2 regions of the Caulobacter sp. 05T431 genome follow, and region 2 is predicted to be linked to the other one. Evidence: riboswitches for the same ligand, from Rfam matches in the RefSeq annotation. Region 2 holds a riboswitch; the other holds the start of a gene.
What was found. Region 2 has a riboswitch for cobalamin ahead of AC1U89_RS14015 (TonB-dependent receptor plug domain-containing protein). Riboswitches for the same ligand answer to the same signal wherever they lie in the genome.

Region 1 (6,345 bases), on a different contig from region 2:
GCCAGCCGCACAAGACGATCCACCGATCCCGGCTCCCGGGCGAGGGTCGCTGCAGCTGCGTCCAAAACCATACTCTCCCTGCTGACGCCCGCCGGAGGTCGGCCTGCGCCTCGCGTCCCTTGGGCTTGATCAGCCGTTGCGAGCGACAATGCTGGCGGGATAGGTCAGGGTCAAGGCGAGCACAAGGCTTGAAACGTTGCCGGACGCGTTACCCACATCCCCAGGCCCCCTCGCGGTCACCGAAGACGCCGTCCTGAACGGTCGCGTCAAGCTGCGCCAGCCCGTGACGGGCTACCGCGCCGGCATGGACGCGGCCTTGCTGGCCGCCGCCTGCGACGCCGCCCCCGGCGACCGGGTGATCGAGGCCGGCTGCGGGGTCGGCGGCGCGCTGCTGGCGGCGGCCGTCCGCCGCCCCGGCGCCCGATTCGTCGGAGTGGAGCGCGATTCCGCCGCCGTGGAGCTGGCGCGGGGCAATGTCGGGCTGAACGCCCTGGCCGATCGCGTGGAGATCGTCGCCGGCGACGTCGAGCGCGGCTTCCGGGCCCTGGACCTGCCGGTGTTCGACGCGGTGATCAGCAATCCGCCCTTCTTCGACGACCCCGCCGCCCTGCGCGCGCCCGCGCCGGAGAAGTCCGGCGCCTGGATGGCCGACGGCGGCCTGAAGGCCTGGACGGGCTTCTGCCTGAAGGCGGTGCGCGAAGGCGGGACCATCACCCTGATCCACCGCGCCGACCGCTTGGCCGACCTCCTGGCCCTGCTGGCGCCCAAGGCCGGCTCGTTCAGGATCCGCCCCATCGCCCCCTTCGCCGACGCCCCGGCCAAGCGGGTGATCGTGCGGGCGATCAAGACCGGCAAGGCGCCGCTGGTGCTGCTGCCGCCGCTGGTCCTGCACGAGCGGGAGGGATCGGGGCACTCGGCGGCGGCCGAGGCCGTCCTGCGCGGCGACGCGGCGCTCGGTTGGTGAAAATCATATAAAGATATCTTTATATCCCTCTTGACGATGAGCCGAAACGCGCGCTCCCTAGGCTCGTCGTGGTCTGCGGACGTTCGCGTCCGGAGCTAAGAGGGAAGTCGGTGCGGGGGTGAAATCCCAAATCCGGCGCTGCCCCCGCAACTGTGAGCGGCGAGCCGCTGTCCGATACGTGTCACTGACGCGCCGAAGCTGGATCGGTGGCGCGTCGGGAAGGCCAGGACAGGGGCGCTGACCCGTGAGCCAGGAGACCTGCCCCGACAGATAACGTCCTCCGGCGGGGTGCCCGGTCTGGTCGCTTGCAAGGCGCGACCGGGCCCGTGAACCCGTGCGCGACCGCGTGCGCGCCCCGATCAAGCCTCCGCCTTCACACCGGCAGAGGTTTTTTGAAATGACCGTKACCGTCGCCACCCTGGGCTTTCCCCGCATCGGCCCGCGCCGCGAGCTGAAGCTCGCGCTCGAGGACCATTGGGCGGGCAAGACCGACGCCCCTTCCCTGCTCGCCACGGCCGCCGGCCTGCGGGCGCACGGCTGGAAACGCCAGAAGGCGCTGGGCGTGGACCACGTGCCRAGCAACGACTTCTCGCTCTACGACCACGTGCTGGACGCCAGCGTCATGGTCGGCGCCGTCCCGGCGACCTACGGCTGGGCCGGCGGCGAGGTCGACACCGCGACCTATTTCGCCATGGCGCGCGGGACGCAGGGCGACGCCCAGGTCTGCGAACACGGKCACATCCACGCCCACGGCGCGGGCCTGCCGGCCATGGAGATGACCAAGTGGTTCGACACCAACTACCACTACCTGACGCCCGAGGTGTCGCGCGGCCAGGTCTTCACCCTGTCGTCCACCAAGCCGATCGACGAGTTCCTGGAGGCCAAGGCCCTGGGGATCCGCACCCGCCCCGTCTTGCTGGGCCCCGTCACCTTCCTGAAGCTGGCCAAGAGCCGTGACCCGGACTTCTCGCCGCTGACCCTGCTGTCGTCGCTGATCCCGGTCTATGTCGAAGTGCTGCAGCGCCTGATGGCGGCCGGGGCCGACTGGGTGCAGATCGACGAGCCGTGCCTGGCCCTGGACCTGACCGAGTTCGAGCGCGGCGAACTGCGCCGGGCCTACGGTCTGCTGACCCACGCCACGCCGGGCCTGCGGATCATGCTGACCAGCTATTTCGGGGCCTATGGCGACAACCTGTCGACCGCCGCCAACCTGCCGGTCGACGGCCTGCACATCGACCTGGCCCGCGCGCCCGAACAGCTGGACGCGGCGCTCTCGGCGGCCCGCGAGGGGCTGGTGCTGTCCCTGGGGGTGATCGACGGCCGCAACGTCTGGCACGCCGACCTGGAGGCTCTGCTGGACCGCCTGGACCCGATCGTCTCCAAGCGCGGCGGCGACCGCGTGATCCTGGCGCCGTCATGCTCGCTGCTGCACACCCCGATCGATCTGGAGCTGGAAACCGCCATCGATCCGGAGGTCCGCCAATGGCTGGCCTTCGCCGTCCAGAAGATCGAGGAGCTGACGATCCTGGCCAAGGCGCTGAACGAGGGCCGCGACGCGGTCCGGCCGGCCCTGGAGGCCGCCTCCAAGGCCGCCGCCGCGCGCCGGTCCTCGCCGCGCATCCACGACCTGGCGGTCCAGGCTCGACTGGCCGCGGTCACGCCGGACGACGCCCAGCGCGCTTCGCCGTTCGCCCGGCGTATCGCCCTGCAGCAGGCCCGCCTGAACCTGCCGTCCCTGCCGACCACCACGATCGGCTCGTTCCCCCAGACCAGCGCCGTGCGCAAGGCCCGCGCCGCCCACGCCAAGGGCGTCCTGGCCGACGCCGACTACCAGGTCTTCCTGCGCGAGGAGACCGCGGCCGCCGTGGCCTGGCAGGAGGAGATCGACCTGGACGTGCTGGTGCACGGCGAGTTCGAGCGCAACGACATGGTCCAGTATTTCGGCGAGCAACTGGCCGGCTTCGTGTTCACCAAGCACGCCTGGGTGCAATCATACGGCTCGCGCTGCGTGCGGCCGCCGATCATCTTCGGCGACGTGTCGCGGCCCCGTCCGATGACGGTGGAATGGTGGCGCTACGCCCAGTCGCTGACCGACCGGCCGATGAAGGGCATGCTGACCGGCCCGGTCACCATCCTGCAGTGGTCGTTCGTCCGCGACGACATTCCGCGCAGCCAAACCTGCCGCCAGATCGCCCTGGCGATCCGAGACGAGGTGGTCGACCTGGAGGCCGCCGGCGCCAAGGTGATCCAGATCGACGAGGCGGCCCTGCGCGAGGGCCTGCCCCTGCGCCGCGCCGACCGCCAGGCCTATCTGGACTGGGCGGTGGAGGCCTTCCGCCTGGCCGCCTCCGGCGTCCGCGACGAGACCCAGGTCCACACCCACATGTGCTATTCGGAGTTCAACGACATCATCGCCGCGATCGGGGCGATGGACGCCGACGTCATCTCCATCGAGACCGCGCGCTCGAAGATGGAGCTGCTGGACGCCTTCGAGGCCTACGCCTATCCGGCCGAGATCGGGCCGGGCGTCTACGACATCCACGCCCCCCGCGTGCCGGGACCCGAGGAGATGGTCGCCCTGCTGGCCAGCGCCGGCGCGCGGCTGTCGCCCGGGCAGCTGTGGGTCAATCCCGACTGCGGCCTGAAGACCCGCAAGTGGGACGAGGTCCGCCCGGCCCTGGTCAACATGGTGGCGGCGGCGAAGGCGGCTCGAGCGGTGCTGTAGCCTGAAGAAGGGGACACACACTCACCCCACGGTCTTCGCCGAACTGGCTAGGCCTTGCCGTGAGTGTGTGTCCCCACCTTAATCCCCTACTCCGCGTACAGCGCCAGCGCGTCCAGGCACATCTCCAGCCCGGTCAGGTCGTGCAGCGGATCGTCGGTGATGATCACGAACAGTCGCCGGGCCTCGGCCCACAGCATCAGGGTCTCGGGCAGGCCGAAGTCCTCGACCACGCAGCCGTCGCCGTCGCGCCAGACGCCGTGCTCGTCGCGCTGGGCGCCCACGTGCACCTCGACCCGGTCGACATATTCGGCCTCGCTCTCGTCGGCGACGTTGACATAGGCCATGACCGGCCGCCCCAGGCCCGCCAGGACGCCGGCCTCGAAGGCCGCGGCGCTGGCGCAGGAAGGCCCTCGGAACGGGGTCAGGTTGATGATCCCGGCGTCGGCCTGCCGCAGCTTGGCCATCCTCTCGGCGTAGAGTTCCCGCGCCTGGACCTCGACATTGTCGGCCTGGGTCTCGACGACGGCGGGAGCGGTCAGGCCGGTGAAGCCGTTATCAGCACAGAGGGCGCGTTGGCGCGCGGCCTGGGCCTCGGCGTCGGGAAGCCAGGGCTCGGGTCCGGCCAGCCAGATGGAACGTACGGGTCTCATGACCCTTAGAACTTGCCGAAACGGGACGCTGTCAACCGCCTTGAGGACCATGAACGCCCCTAAGACCGCTCCAGACCGCCGCGCCCTGATCGTCGCCGCCGCGTCCACCCTCGTCCTGCCCGGCCTCATCCCCGCCCCCGCCCGGGCCGCCATGAGCGACCCCTGGCTGGCCTATGACCGCCGCCTGCGCCGCCAGCTGGCGGAGAGCCGGGGCGATTTCGACCCCGATTTCGAGACCGACCTGCACGACCTGGGCGACATCTTCCGGCGGGCCCAGGGCCTGAACGCCCTGGCGCCCGATCCCGGCCTGACCCTGGCCGCCCGCGCCCACGCCGCCGACATCGCCCGCACCGGCGTGTTCGACCACATGACCCGCGAGGGCTTCGGCCCCGCCGCCCGGGTGGGCCTGCTGGCCCGCGACCTGGTCGGCGCGCCGGGCGAGAACATCGCCGAGCGGCTGAACGCCAGCGGCGCCGTGCGGCCCGACCAGATCATGGGCCAGTGGAAGTCCAGCCCCGGCCACCGCGCCAACCTGCTGGCGCCGGGCTTCACCCATGTGGGCTACGGCGTGCTGCGCCAGGGCCGCGAGGTGATGGCGGTCGGGGCCTATGCCGAGGTTTCGGCCCGCCTCTCCGCCCCCGCCCCGCTGCGCGTGGCGTCCGTGGGCGTGATCGCGGCCGCCCTGACGGGCGCCGTGCCGCGCATCGACCAGTTCTCGGTGTCGGAGCCCGGCGCGGAGGCCCTGGTCGAGACCTATGTCGAAAGCCCGGGCGCCCAGACCCTGCCGCCCGGCGCCTGGCAGCTGCGCCCGCACCTGTCGACCGGCCCACGGAAGTATCAGGTGGCCTGGGGCCCGGTGTTCGTGCTGGGGTGAGCGCGCAGGTCCGACAATCGCTCTCGCGCGGCTTCGGACGCCAGAAAAGCCGTCACCAGCCGAAAGCCCTCCCGCGCTTCGTCCCAGAATCCCTGCGGGGTGGAGCTCGTTTCGTCGCGCGCGCCGTGCTCGTCGAAAAGTTCGAGCAAAGCCGCGCCGTTCTCTGGCCGTAGAAGCCTCACGAGATAGGGCATGATGTCGATCCGGGCCCGCGCCATGCCGCAAAGCAACGTCTCGACCTCGCCGCCATGGGCGCCGTCACCGAGACCGGCCGCCCAGCGATCGAACCAGGCGGACAGGAAACCCAGGATCGCGGCGCGCTCGACGTCCGACCAGGCGCTCCACTCGGCCCGCGTTAGAGCGCCGACCGCCAGTTCTGGGGACGGCCACCAGGCCAGGTCGCTGGCCGACAGATCGAGGATGCGCGGCAGGAAATAGCGATAGTCGCCGACGTCCCCCACCGTCAGGAACACGCTGGATGCATAGGGGGCCAACTGGTCGCTGGTCAGAACGCCAAGCGGCCGCGTCAGCAGAACCTCCCGCGCGTCGGCGCCCAAACAGCAGAAGCAACCCTGGATCGACACCGGCGGCTCGGCGCTGAAGGTCTCGTAGAGTTCGGCCAAGGCGGCGTCGAAGGCGCTCATCACGGCAATCTCGATGGCCTGGTCCGTTTCGCCAAACGAAAAACGGCGGGCCCTCGCGAGCCCGCCGTTCGTCTTGGTCAGCGATGAAGCCGAGGCCTAGTTCTTGGCCACGTCCACCAGCTTGTTCTTGGCGATCCAGGGCATCATGGCGCGCAGGCGGCCGCCGACTTCCTCGATCTGGTGCTCGGCCGAGCGGCGACGGGTCGCCTTGAAGCTCGGCTGGCCCACCTGGTTCTCCAGCATGAAGTCGCGCACGAACTTGCCCGACTGGATGTCGTCCAGCACGCGCTTCATCTCGGCCTTGGTTTCCGGGGTGATGATGCGCGGACCGGTGACGTACTCGCCGTACTCGGCCGTGTTGCTGATCGAGTAGTTCATGTTGGCGATGCCGCCTTCGTACATGAGGTCGACGATCAGCTTCAGTTCGTGCAGGCACTCGAAGTAAGCCATTTCCGGCGCGTAGCCGGCTTCCACCAGCACTTCGAAGC
Region 2 (12,671 bases):
GAAGCCGCCCGAGCGATAGCCTTCCGAGGTCAGCAGATAGACCAGCCCGCCGCCGGCCCAGGTGCGCTGGAGCGAGAATTTCGGCGAGATGCCCGTGAAACGCGCCTTGCGGTCCATGTCGCGCGACTGCCCCGGCGACGGGGCCTCGACCATCGAGGTGGTGTGGACCTCGCTGCGGAACGCCCGTCCGCCCAGGCTGGCGGTCCAGCCGCCGCCCAGGTCGTAGGCGGTCTCGCCATAGAGCGCCAGTTCGCGCCGCCGATCGCGACGGGCCTCCAGATAGATCAGGCGCGACGGATTGTAGGCGGTGCGGGCCCGCAGTTCGCCGTCGTTGTCCTCGAGGCTGGCCAGGCCGTACAGCCCGACCAGCCAGCGGAAGCGGTCGCCGTCGGGCGACGACAGCACGGCGTCCTCCACCAGCATCCGCACCTTGCTGGCCTCGTCGAACAGGCCGACATCGACCGAGGCCGCGCCGGCGCCGTTCAGGGCCGCCGTGGCGTCGAACCGGCTGGCGAACCGGTGGCGGACATAGCCCGTCGACGATACGAACCGTCCCCAGTCGCCCGCGCCCGTGATCGTCAGCGCGCCTTGCTGCAGGACGTTATCGTGGGTCTCGCGCACCTGGTTGGCGCGCTTCTGGCCGCCCAGCCCGGGGGTGGTGTACTGGCTGTCCGTCGCGTGCAGGTCCTGGCGGGCGCCGGAGAGCGTGATCGACCAGTCCGGATCGATCGCCACCGAAACGGCCGCCCGGCCGCCGATCCGCGTGGTGCGGTCGACGTTCGAGAGGCGCAGGTTGACGTCGTCGACATAGCCGCCATCCACGTCGCTGTAGGCCACCAGACGGACCGCCGCGCGGTCGGTGGCGACCGGCAGGTTGAGGACGCCTTCCAGGCGGCTGCTGGGCGAGCCGGATTCCGTGGCCGCCGCGCCGGCCAGGACCGATCCCGACCATTCGTTCAGCACCGGCTTGGTGGAGACGATCCGGTAGACCCCGCTCAGCGATCCGCCGCCGTAGAGCGCGCCCTGGGGGCCGCGCAGGATCTCCACCCGATCGACGTCGATCAGGCGCAGGTCCGGATCGGGCGCGTTGTAGGTCAGGGGGATGTTGTCGAGATAGGTGCCGACGGTCTGCTGGGTGCGGCCCGTGAAGGTGCCGTCCGACAGGCCGCGCAGCATGATCTTGTTGCGGGCCGCGCCGAGGTTGGTGGTGATGAAGCCCGCGGCCTGCTGGGAGATGCTGGTCGTGTCGATCGCGCCGGTGTCGCTCAGCCGTTCGGCGCTGATCACGCTGACGCCGCCCGCCGCGGCCCCCAGGCGCGTCGGGCGCTTGGTGGCGGTGACGATCACGCCGTCGAGGGCGGCGACGGCCACCGGCGCCGTCGGGGCGGCGGCGACCGGCGGCTTGGCGCGCGCCGCCGTCGGGGCGGGATGGATCACCACCGTGGCGTTGGGGAGAATCTCGAACCGGCAGGGCGCGTCGGCCGTCACCGCCTCCAGCGCCTGGCGCAGGGTCAGGGTCCCGACCACGGGGCCGCTGCGTCCCGGACAGGACGACGCGCCCCCGAGCGTGACCCGCGCCTGCAGGCCCAGGTCGATCAGCGCCTCGGACCGGGGCTTGGCGGGGATCTTGAAGGCGAAGCGGGCCGGCGCGGCCTGCGCCGCTCCAGCCGGGACCAGGCCGGCCAGGACCAGGCTCGACGCCATCGACAGGAGGAGGAAGCGGGGAAGGCGGCCGACGGCGAACGCGCCGGAACGCTCCGGTTCGTCAGATCGAAATCGAAGCTGGGATTCCGTTTCCGAAATCATCGGGCTCCAGCTCTATCCCCCTAGAGCTCAAGCTTCGCGCTTCGAACGATTCCAGGCCCTTCAGCAAGGCTCTAGCGCGCCCGGATCACGATAGCGTCTTCGGTCGTCGTCGTTTTGACGGGAAGCAGGTGTGACAGTCTATCGACCATCGCATCCTGTTCGTCGACGATCAACACGCCGGAAAGTCGCATATTGGCGACCCTGGCGTCGCCCAGCTTCACCGGACGCGGGAAAAGCCGGTTCATGTCCCCGGCGATCTGGGAAAGCGGCTGGTCGCGATAGATCAGCCGACCCTGGCGCCAGCCCGCGACCTCCTCGACGGCCACGGCCTGGAGTTTGGCGTCCGCCGCCTGGCCCTCGCGGTGCGAGAGCCCCTGCCCTGGCCTGAGCCGGAACGGCGTGGCGCCGGCGGCCAGGTTGGGGCGCACCTCGACCAGGCCGCGCTGGACGTTGACCGCCACCTGCCCGTCGCGACGCCGGACGTCGAACTGGGTGCCCACCACCCGCACCTGGGTGTCGCCCGCCGCGATCAGGAACGGTCGCGAGGAATCCTTGGCCACGTCGAAGAACACCTGGCCGTCGTCCATCTTGATCCGGCGCGCGTGGCGCTCGAACCGCACGGTCACGCGCGAGGCGGCGTTCATGTCGATGCGCGAGCCATCCTCCAAGGCGATCGCCCTGCGCTCGCCGACGCCGGTCACATAGGTAGTTTCGTGTCCGCCGATCAGGCCCTTGCTGGGCACGAGGACCGCGCCGGCCACGAAGGCGGCCGCGATCGCGGCGCCGGCCGACCACATCCAGACCCGCCGCGCCGGTCGCAGCGGGACCACATTGGCCGCCAGGGGCGCGGCGACGGGCGCGGTTTCCGCAAAGCGCGTGTCGAGGTCCAGCCCCCGATCGAAGGCCAGGGCGTCGTCATAGGCCTGGGCGTGGGTCGGCGAGGCGGTCAGCCAGGCGTCGAACTCCAGCCAGTCGCCCTCGGTGACGGTCTCGCCCTGCAGGCGGACCAGCCACGCGATCGCGGCCTCGGACGTCTCGGCGTCGATGTCTGTTTGGGCGCGCGTCATTTCGCTCCGTCCCGACGCCACGTTGCGTCCTCGCAAGGATAAGACGTCACCAAGTCGGCGGAACCTCCAAAACCCGTTCCAGAAACAATAGTCGCCCTCATGACAGCTTGGCCATCAGCGCCTTCAGGGCGGCGCTTACATGCTTTTCGACCGAACTGCGACTGACCCCCATGGCGGCCGCGGTCTCAGCGTGACTGAGACCGTCCAGCTTGTGAAGCTTGAAGGCGCGCGCCACCTGCGGCGGCAGGGTGTCGATCGCTGCCATCATCAGCCGCAGGCGCTGGCGGCCGGCCACGACCTCCTCGGCCGACGGGACGTCGGCCACCTGCTGGTCGCCCAGCATGGCGCCTTGCAGGCTGCGCCATCCGCCGTCGCGCGCGCTGGCGCGGGTCTGGCTGCGCAGCCGGTCGAGCATCAGGTTGTTGGCCATGCGGAACAGCAGGGCCGAGCCGTCGCCCTCGACCTCCACCTCGCCCAGGGCCTGCACCTTCAGGAACAGGTCCTGGATCAGGTCCTCGGCTTCGCTGACCGAGCGCAGCCTGGCGGCGAAAACGCGCACCAGATTGGCCCGCTTCTCGCCGTACAACCGGGCCATCGGCGTGATCGTCGAAGGTGGGGCGGGCAGCTCGGGCTCCAAAGACTCAGTGCGGCGAAAGGGTTGCGGCGAGTCCTTAACCTAGGCCGCTGACGCCCGCCGGTCCAGCGCACCGAACACCCTCTTGTTGCGATTGACTCGCAACAAGATTGGCGACTAGATGATGCGAATTATTCGCAACAAGCGCCGAGCGGAGGCCGCCATGACCGCCAGTTCCACACCCCTCCGCTGGACCACCGGTCCGACGGTCGGCGAGAAGCTGCTCCTGGGCGCGATGCGGCACTGGGCGGTGCTGAGGTCGGCGGGCGAATCCCCCGCCCGCCTGGTCGCCCAGGCCCTGGCGTTCCGGGCGTCGAACCGGACCGGCGGACTGTTCGTCGCCTGGATGCAGTCGGTCGAGGCCAGCCTGCGCCGGCCGATCCAGGTGGAGTGCCCGGCCTGCGGCGGCATTTCCACGGACGAGCAGCGGCTGATGGTCTCGTGCGGCCTGGCGGGAACCGCGACGGCGGCGGGCGAGACGCTGCTCGAGCCGCTGCTGATCGATTCCCAGCCGACCATGGTGCTGGCGCGCGCCCTGAACGCCGCCCTGCGGGTCGACGGCTATCCCCTGCCCGTCCGGCTACGCGACGAGCCCGCCGAGCCCGCTCCCGAGCCGCCGACCTTTCACTGAGGCTTGGCGGCGGCCAACCGCAGCACCTCGATCTCGTTCACCATGCGCGCCGACCGCGCGGGCCGCAGGTCGCCCTCGGCCACCAGCTTGAAGGCGCCGTCCTTGCCGCTCAGCGGCGCGCCGTCCGCCTTGTCGGCCAGGATGACGCGGTTGGCGCGGGTGCCCGGGTCCAGCTCGGCCAGGCCGAACGCCACCTGGTAGCCGTCGGACGCCTTGACCAGCACCACGTCGGCCATCTCCGGCCCGTGGATGGCCTTGCCGGTCGGGGTCCCGACCTTGGCCACCACGTCGATCAGCAGCGGCCCCTCGTAGACGTGCTTCTCGCCGTGGGCGTCGAAGGCGACGCTGACGCGCGGCAGGGCGGCGATGTCCGCCGCGCTGAGGCTGGCCGCCTCGCCCGAGGGCCCCTTCAGGGTCACGGATTGAGCGAAGGCCCCGGTGGCCAGGCCGGCGAAGCAGAGGGCGAGAGCGAGGGTTTTCACGAAGCGATCCTATTCGACGGCGAGGATGACGTTGGAGGGGGCGACGGCCGCCACGGCGCGCTCGCCCATGCCGGGCGCCGCCAAGACGGGCACGGTCGCGACCAGGGTCTTGCCCCCGGACAGGCTCAGGCTGATCTCGCTGACCTCGCGCCCGTCCTCGCGGTCCACCACGGTCCCGACCAGGCGGTTGGCGGTCTCTTCCAGCGGGCCGTCGTCGGCCAGGACGACGAAGCTGGACTTGATCAGGGCGATGGCCGGCTTGCCGAGCGCCAGGCCCAGCTCCTCGCGACTGTGGCGGGTGATGATCGACGCGATCTCGAGGCCGCCGCCCAGGTCGAGCGTGACCTTCGCGGTCACCTCGCCGTCCTCGATCGCGACGACGGTTCCGCGCAGGGCGTTGCGGGCGCTGGTGCGCAGACCCAGGCTCCAGAACAGGTCGCCCAAGTCGGCGTCCGGGGCGGCCAGACCTGCTTCCAGGCGCGACAGGGCCGCGCCGATCTCGCGCTCCACCTCGCGGAACGCCCGGATCACGGCCTGGCCGCGCGGCGTGACGACCGCCGCCCCGCCGGCCTTGCCGCCGGCGTTGGCGATCACCAGGGGCGCGTCGAACAGGTTGTTCAGGGCCTGCACCCCGTCCCAGGCGCCCTTGTAGCTTAGGCCCAGTTGCCGGGCGGCGGCGCTTATCGATCCCAGGCCCTCGATGGCCTCGATCAGGGCGACGCGCTCCTGGCCCACCCGCGCCAGCCCGCCGCGGCGCAGGATCAGCGAAGCGCTCAGATCGCCGTCGTTGGACATCGGAACCTCATGCGCGCCGTCCTGACCTGGGCCGTGACCTAGGCGCGAAACCTCGTTATGTAAATCGACTACATAACCCAAGGTCCGGTCACCCCGAAACCATGCCGCCCCTGCCGCCGATCAAGATCGAGACCCGCTGACATGCTCGAGATCGCATGGCTGACGGCCAAGCTGGCGGGGATCACCACCGTCCTGCTGCTGGTCCTGTCCACGCCCCTGGCCTGGTGGCTGGCCCGGGGGCGGTCGCGCTGGCGGACGCCGATCGGGGCGCTGGTGGCCCTGCCGATCGTCCTGCCCCCGACCGCCCTGGGCTTCTACCTGCTGATCGCCCTCGGCCCGCAAAGCCCGCTGATCGCCCTGCTGCACCCGTTCGGGGTGCGCACCCTGGCCTTCACCTTCCAGGGCCTGGTGATCGGATCGCTGATCTATTCGCTGCCGTTCGCCGTCCAGCCGCTGCGCAACGCCTTCATCGCCGTGGGCGACGAACCGCTGGAGGCGGCCGCCACCCTGGGCGCCTCGCCCTGGAACGCCTTCCTGAGGGTGGCCCTGCCCCTGGCCCTGCCCGGCTACGCCGTGGCCGCCCTGCTGGTCTTCGCCCACACGATCGGCGAGTTCGGCGTGGTGATGATGCTGGGCGGCGGCATCCCGGGCCAGACAGAGGTGCTGTCGATCGAGATCTACCGCCTGGTCGAGGCCCTGGAATGGGACAAGGCCCACCAGCTGGCCGGCGCCCTGCTGGCCTTCGCCTTCCTGGTGATGCTCAGCCTGTTGCTGATGGAACGCCGGGTCGAGGGGCGTGCGTCGAAGGCCTGATACTCACAGAGTTATCCACAAGCCCTTGGCGCGAAAAGCTATTCCACGGCCAAGCTCAGATCGCGTCAGAACGGGACGTCGCCCTGGATCGTCACCCGCTCGACGATGCGCTCCTGCGGCCAGTAGTCGAGGATGGCGTAGTGCTGGGTGGCGCGGTTGTCCCAGAAGACGATGGCGTTGGGCGTCCAGCGGAAGCGGACCTGGTATTCGGGAGTCTTCACCCGCTCCAGCAGTTCGGCCAGCAGTTGGGCGGCTTCGTCCTCGGGCAGGCCCAGGATCCGCGTCGTGAAGACCTTGTTGACGAACAGGTGCTTCTCGCCGGTCTCGGGATGGGTGCGGACCACGGGGTGGGCCTGCACCGGATGGGCGGCGCGCAGCTCCTGCCGCTTGGCCTCGTCCACCCGGTAGCCGTAGCTCTGCAGGATGTCGTGCTCGGCCTTCAGGTCGGCGATGCGGTCCTTCAGCTTGTCGGGCAGGTCGCGATAGATGGCGGCGGTGTCGGCGAACAGGGTGTCGCCGCCCAGCGGCGGCATGTGCCGCATGCGCAGCACTCCGCCCATCGACGGCGCGGGGCGGAAGGTGACGTCGGTGTGCCACTTGTTGGCGGCGCGGACGATCGGCACGATCTCCTCGCGCAGCTTCATGCCGTCGGCGGCCTCGATGTGCAGGATTTCGGGGAAGCCGGGCACGTGGGCGGTGACAGGATGCCCCTCCAAATCCCCGAAATAGCGGCCGAAACGGACATGATCCTCATGGCTGATGTCCTGGTCGCGGAAGAACACCACCTTGTGCCGCAGCAGCGCCGTGCGGATGGCCGCCACGCTCTCCGGCGTCAGCGGCTGGCGCAGGTCGACGCCTGAGATCTCGGCCCCGAGCACCGTACCGGCGGGCGTCACGGTGAGACCGGCGTAGTCAGGCGTTTCCGAAGCGGTGATCGGGGTAAAGGCGTTCATGGCGTCCTCCCGGAGCGCCGCCCATCCGCGTGAGCGACGGTTGTTATCCACACCCTAGACGTGGAATTCCGGCGCTCAATCGAGTTTTTCTCATTTCAGCCGCAGGGTGAGGCCGGCCACGACCAGGGTCACGGCCTCGGCGGCCTGGGCCAGGGCCTGGTGCAGCCGCCCGGCCTCGTCGCGGAACCGCCGGGCCAGGGCGTTGTCGGGCACGATGCCGAACCCGACCTCGTTGGACACCAGCCACAGCGCCCCTTCGAACCGCCCGACCACCGCGACCAGTTCGGCCGCCGCCTTCGCCAAATCGCGGTCGTCCAGCATCAGGTTCGACAGCCACAGGGTCAGACAGTCGACCACCACCACGTCGCCGGCGACCAGGCCGTCCAGCGCGGCGGCGAGGTCCATTGGCGCCTCGACCRTGGTCCAGGCCGATCCCCGATCCTCGCGGTGCCGCGCGATGCGCTCGGCCATCTCCGAATCGAAGGCCTGGGCCGTGGCCACCATCACCAGCCGGCCGCCCGTTTCCGCCGCCCTGGCCTCGGCCGCGCCTTGCGCGAAGGCGCTTTTACCGGATCGGGCTCCGCCCAGGACGAGGGTGAACGACAAGACGCGCTCCAGATTGCCAGTCAGATTGACCGTGTGCGGCGCAACATATAGTGCAGCTCTCGCGACAGGTTCCTCGAAAGAGGATGAAAAGGGAACTCGGGTGCGAAACCCGGGCTGCCCCCGCAACTGTAAGCGGCGAGCCCGCGTGTCACATGCCACTGGCCCTTCTTTTCGGAGAAAGGCTGGGAAGGCGACACGCACCGGCAATGACCCGTGAGCCAGGAGACCTGCCCGTCGCGGTCGTCCTTCGTCCGGCCGGGGTGCGCCGAACGATGGGGTTCTTCCCCCGTGGCGACATCGTCTGGCCGGCCCGAATCCTCGGGCTTGCCTTCGTTGCTGCGCACGGAGGACCTGAACATGCGCTCGATTTCCGTCCTGGCCCTGGTGGCCGCCCTTCCCGCCCTCGCTGCGCCGGGCTTCGCCCTGGCCGCCGAAACCTTGGACGACGCCAACGCCGTCGACCAGGTGGTCGTCACCGCCGGCCGCGCCGCCGACAAGCTGTCGGAGACCCCGGTCAGCACGACCGTTATCACCGCCGAGATCCTGCGCCAGCGCCAGGCCGTGGTGGTGTCCGACCTGCTGTCGCGCACGCCCGGCGTCACCGTCACCCGCAACGGCGGCGTGGGCGGCTCGACCCAGGTGCGCATCCGCGGCGCCGAGACCGACCAGACCGCCGTGCTGATCGACGGCGTCAAGCTGAACGACCCCTCGTCGACGGGCGGCGGCTACAACTTCGCCACCCTGCTGGCCGGCGACGTCGACCGCATCGAGGTGCTGCGCGGTCCCCAGTCCACCCTGTGGGGCAGCCAGGCCATCGGCGGCGTGGTCAGCATGATCACCAAGACCCCGGACGGTCCGCTGTCAGGCGACGCCACGGTCGAGGGCGGCTCGCGCGCCACGGCCTACGCCCGCGTCGGCGTCGGGGCCGGCGGCGACTGGGGCGGCTGGCGACTGGCGGCGGGGTCCTACACCACCGCCGGCGTCTCCAACTTCGACGAGGCCATGGGCGGCAAGGAGAAGGACGGCTACCACAACACCGCCGTCAGCGGCCGCCTGGACCTGAAGGTCGCCGAATGGGCGACGGTGGACGCCCGGCTGTCCTACGCCGCCGGCCGCAACGAGTTCGACGGCTTCCCCGCCCCGGCCTTCGCTTTCGCCGACACCGCGGAGTACGGCAAGACCAAGGAACTGGTCAGCTATCTGGGCACGCGCCTGACCAGCTTCGACGGCGCCCTGGAGAGCCGGATCGGCTACTCGTACACCCAGACCGATCGCGACAACTACAACCCCGACCAGGCCGTCACCACCAAGACCTTCGACGCCCGGGGCACCGACAACAGCCTGGAATACCAGGGCACCTGGACGATCAATCCGGTCTGGCGCGCGGTGTTCGGCGCCGAGACCGAGCGCACCTGGTTCCGCACCGCCGCGCCGTCCGACTTCGACCCGAACCCCACGGCCGACCGCCACGCCACCGGAATGGACAGCGTCTATGGCCAGTTGCAGGCCAAGCCCGTCGCGGGCCTGACCCTGACCGGCGGCGTCCGCTACGACGACCACGACACCTTCGGCAGCGCCACCACCTTCCAGGCCGGCGCCACCTGGACCCCGAACGACGGCGCCACGATCTTCCGCGCCAACTACGGCGAAGGCTTCAAGGCCCCGTCGCTGTACCAGCTGTACAGCGACTACGGGAACACGGCCCTGAAGCCTGAAGAGGCCAAGAGCTGGGACATCGGCGTCGAGCACAGCGTCCTGGACGGCCGCCTGCGCGGTTCGGTCACCTATTTCAACCGGGACACCACCAACCAGATCGACTTCCTGTCGAACAACATCCCGCCCAACTTCGGCGGCTACGCCAACACCGCCAAGACCCAGGCCGACGGCGTCGAGGTGGAGGGCAGCTTCGAGGTGAATTCACTGCTGACCCTGTCGGCCAACTACACCAACATGGACGCGGTCAATAAGTCGGCGGGCGCCAACTACGGCAAGGACCTGGTGCGCCGGGCCGGCGAGACCGCCAACGCCGACGCCGAGCTGAGCCTGCCGAACGGCCTGACCGCCGGGGTGACGATGCAGTATGTCGGCCACAGCTTCGACAACGCCGCCAACACCCGGCGGCTGAAGAGCTACGTGCTGACCGACGTGCGGGTCTCCTACCCGATCAACGACACGTTCGAGCTGTACGGCCGGGTCGAGAACCTGTTCGACCAGCAGTACGAGACCCTCTACCGCTACGGGACCCTGGGTCGCGGCGCCTTCGCCGGCGTGCGGGCGAGGTTCTAACCATGGCGACGCCGGCGGCCCTGCTCGGCCACGGCGGACGCCTCGGCGCGGCGCGGACGGCCTGGCCGGACGCGCCGACGCCCTGGATCGACCTGTCGACGGGGATCAACCCCCACCCCTATCCGGTCCCGGCGTTCGCGCCGGAGACCTGGTCGCGGCTGCCCGATCCGGAGTCCCTGCGGGCCCTGGAACGGGTCGCGGCGGCGGCGTTCGGGGTCGAGGACCCCGCGCGGGTCGTCGCGGGGGCCGGCAGCGAGGCGTTGATCCGCCTGCTGCCGCACCTGCTCGAAGGGCGGCGGATCGCGATCTCGGCCCGCACCTACGGCGGCCACGCCGAGGCCTGGCGCGCGGCCGGCGCCGAGATCGTCGCCCCCGGCGACCGGTCGGCCGACCTGCGCGTCCTGGTCAATCCGGACAATCCGACCGGCCGCCTCCTGCCGCCCGACCAAGTCCTGGACCTGGCCGACGGAGCACTGCTGGTCGACGAGGCCTTCGTCGATGTCGATCCGTCCGGGTCGGTCGCCTCGCAAGCCGGGACGTCCGGCTTCGAGCGGCTGATGGTCCTGCGCTCGTTCGGAAAGTTCTACGGCCTGGCCGGCGTGCGCCTGGGCTTCCTGATCGCCGAGCCGGCCCTGGCCGCCCGCGTCCGCCAGGCGCTGGGCGACTGGCCCGTGCCGGGGCCGACGATCGCCGCCGGCCTGGCCGCCTATCCCGACACCGCCTGGGCGACCCAGACCCGGCTGCGCCTGATCGAGGACACCGTGCAGCTGGACCGCCTGCTCCGCGCCGCCGGGTTCGAGATCGCCGGCGGCGCGACCCTGTTCCGCCTGGCGCGGGCCGCCGACGCGCCGCGCCGGTTCGAGGCCCTGGCCCGGGCCGGCATCCTCACCCGCCCCTTCCCCTGGGACGAGACGCTGATCCGCTTCGGCCTGCCCGGTCCGAAAGCCGACTGGCTCCGCCTCGCCGACGCCCTGGAGACCCTCTGATGAGCGACGACCTGAACGCCCAAGACCGCAACGCCAAGCACGCCGAGGCGATGAAGGCCCTCAAGGCCGAGCGCGACGCGATGATGGAGACCAAGACCCTCGCGAAGGGACTGCTGCTGGTCCACACCGGCGACGGCAAGGGCAAGTCCTCGGCCGGCTTCGGCATGGTGGCGCGCAACCTGGGCTGGGGCCTCAAGGTCGGCGTCGTCCAGTACATCAAGGGCAAGTGGAAGACCGGCGAGCGCCTGTTCTTCAGCAAGTTCCCCGACCAGGTCCGCTACGAGGTGATGGGCGAAGGCTTCACCTGGGACACCCAGGACCGCGAGCGCGACGTCGCCGCCGCCCAGGCCGCCTGGCTGGTGTCGCAGGAGATGATCGCCGACCCCAAGCTGGACTTCGTGCTGCTGGACGAGATCAACATCGCGCTGCGCTACGACTATCTCGACATCGACGAGGTGGTGGCGGTGCTGAAGGCGCGGCCCGACGACAAGCACGTGTGCCTGACCGGCCGCAACGCCAAGCCCCAGTTGCTGGAGATCGCCGACCTGGTCACCGAGATGACCCTGGTCAAGCATCCGTTCGAGCAGGGCTTCAAGGCCCAGCGCGGGGTCGAGTTTTGACCGGTCTCACACGACGCGCGGCGGTCGGAACCGGCCTGGCGGCGGGCTTTGCCGGCGGCGTCGCCGGCGCCCGCGCCCTGCCGCGCGTCATCTCGCTCAATCCCTGCCTGGACGCGGTGCTGGTCCACGTGGCCGACCGCGCCCAGATCGTGGCGCTGAGCCACTACGCCCGCGATCCGCAGCAGTCGAGCATCGCGGCGATCGCCCGCACCTATCCGATCACCTATGAGAGCGCCGAGGAGGTGATCGCCCTGCGGCCCGACGTGGTGCTGACAGCCGCCCACTCCTCGCCCGCCACCCGCGCGGCCCTGAAGCGGCTGGGCATCCGCACCGAGCTGTTCAAGGTGCCCAACAGCTGGGTCGAGAACCAGGCCCAGATCCGCCGCATCGCCGAGGCCGCCGGCCATCCCGAGCGCGGCGAGGCGCTGATCGCTCGGGTCGAGGCGGCCATGGCCAAGGCCGCGCCGCCTCCGGGAACCCGCCCGGTCACCGCCCTGGTCTTCCAGCCCAACGGCTTCGCCGCCGGTCACGGCACCCTGGTCGACGAGATGATGCGCCGCGCCGGCTTCGTGAACGTCGCCCAGCGCTACGGCCTGAAGAAATGGGGCAACGTCTCGCTGGAACGGCTGCTGGCCGATCCGCCCGAGGTGCTGCTGGCCGGCCAGGCCGCGCCCAACGCGCCGACCTGGGCCGAACGCATCCTCAACCACCCGGCCCTGGCCAGCATCTCGCCGCGCATGACCCGGGCGGTGTTCCCCGAGCGGCTGCTCTATTGCGGCGGTCCAGGCCTGATGGACACCGCCGCCGCCCTGGCCGCCGCCCGCCGACAAGTCCTGGGAGCCACCGCATGACCAAACGCCTGCTGTTGCTGGGCGGGCTCTGCCTGCTGGTGCTGCTGCTGAGCGGCCTGTCGCTGATGGCCGGCCGCGTCTGGGTGCCGTGGAGCGCCTGGTCGTCGGCCGGCCACGATCCACGCTGGGCGATCATCTTCG

Region 1: another riboswitch for cobalamin. It lies ahead of metE (5-methyltetrahydropteroyltriglutamate--homocysteine S-methyltransferase); the one in region 2 lies ahead of AC1U89_RS14015 (TonB-dependent receptor plug domain-containing protein).

The regions. Positions count from the first base shown of each region.
Region 1 covers NZ_JBFTKU010000028.1:10,604-16,948, forward strand. The annotation lists gene AC1U89_RS21640 (polyprenyl synthetase family protein) at 1-65, opposite strand, end outside; gene AC1U89_RS21645 (tRNA1(Val) (adenine(37)-N6)-methyltransferase) at 284-964, shown strand; cobalamin riboswitch at 1,017-1,244, shown strand; gene metE (5-methyltetrahydropteroyltriglutamate--homocysteine S-methyltransferase) at 1,362-3,689, shown strand; gene AC1U89_RS21655 (nucleoside 2-deoxyribosyltransferase) at 3,776-4,339, opposite strand; gene AC1U89_RS21660 (CAP domain-containing protein) at 4,389-5,213, shown strand; gene AC1U89_RS21665 (hypothetical protein) at 5,177-5,857, opposite strand; gene ilvC (ketol-acid reductoisomerase) at 5,954-6,345, opposite strand, start outside.
Region 2 covers NZ_JBFTKU010000014.1:24,245-36,915, reverse strand. The annotation lists gene AC1U89_RS14060 (TonB-dependent receptor) at 1-1,704, opposite strand, end outside; gene AC1U89_RS14055 (FecR family protein) at 1,878-2,873, opposite strand; gene AC1U89_RS14050 (RNA polymerase sigma factor) at 2,971-3,468, opposite strand; gene AC1U89_RS14045 (hypothetical protein) at 3,671-4,138, shown strand; gene AC1U89_RS14040 (molybdopterin-binding protein) at 4,132-4,620, opposite strand; gene AC1U89_RS14035 (TOBE domain-containing protein) at 4,630-5,415, opposite strand; gene modB (molybdate ABC transporter permease subunit) at 5,557-6,228, shown strand; gene AC1U89_RS14025 (TauD/TfdA dioxygenase family protein) at 6,294-7,181, opposite strand; gene cobU (bifunctional adenosylcobinamide kinase/adenosylcobinamide-phosphate guanylyltransferase) at 7,272-7,787, opposite strand; cobalamin riboswitch at 7,837-8,036, shown strand; gene AC1U89_RS14015 (TonB-dependent receptor plug domain-containing protein) at 8,145-10,073, shown strand; gene cobD (threonine-phosphate decarboxylase CobD) at 10,076-11,059, shown strand; gene cobO (cob(I)yrinic acid a,c-diamide adenosyltransferase) at 11,059-11,679, shown strand; gene AC1U89_RS14000 (ABC transporter substrate-binding protein) at 11,676-12,530, shown strand; gene AC1U89_RS13995 (FecCD family ABC transporter permease) at 12,527-12,671, shown strand, end outside.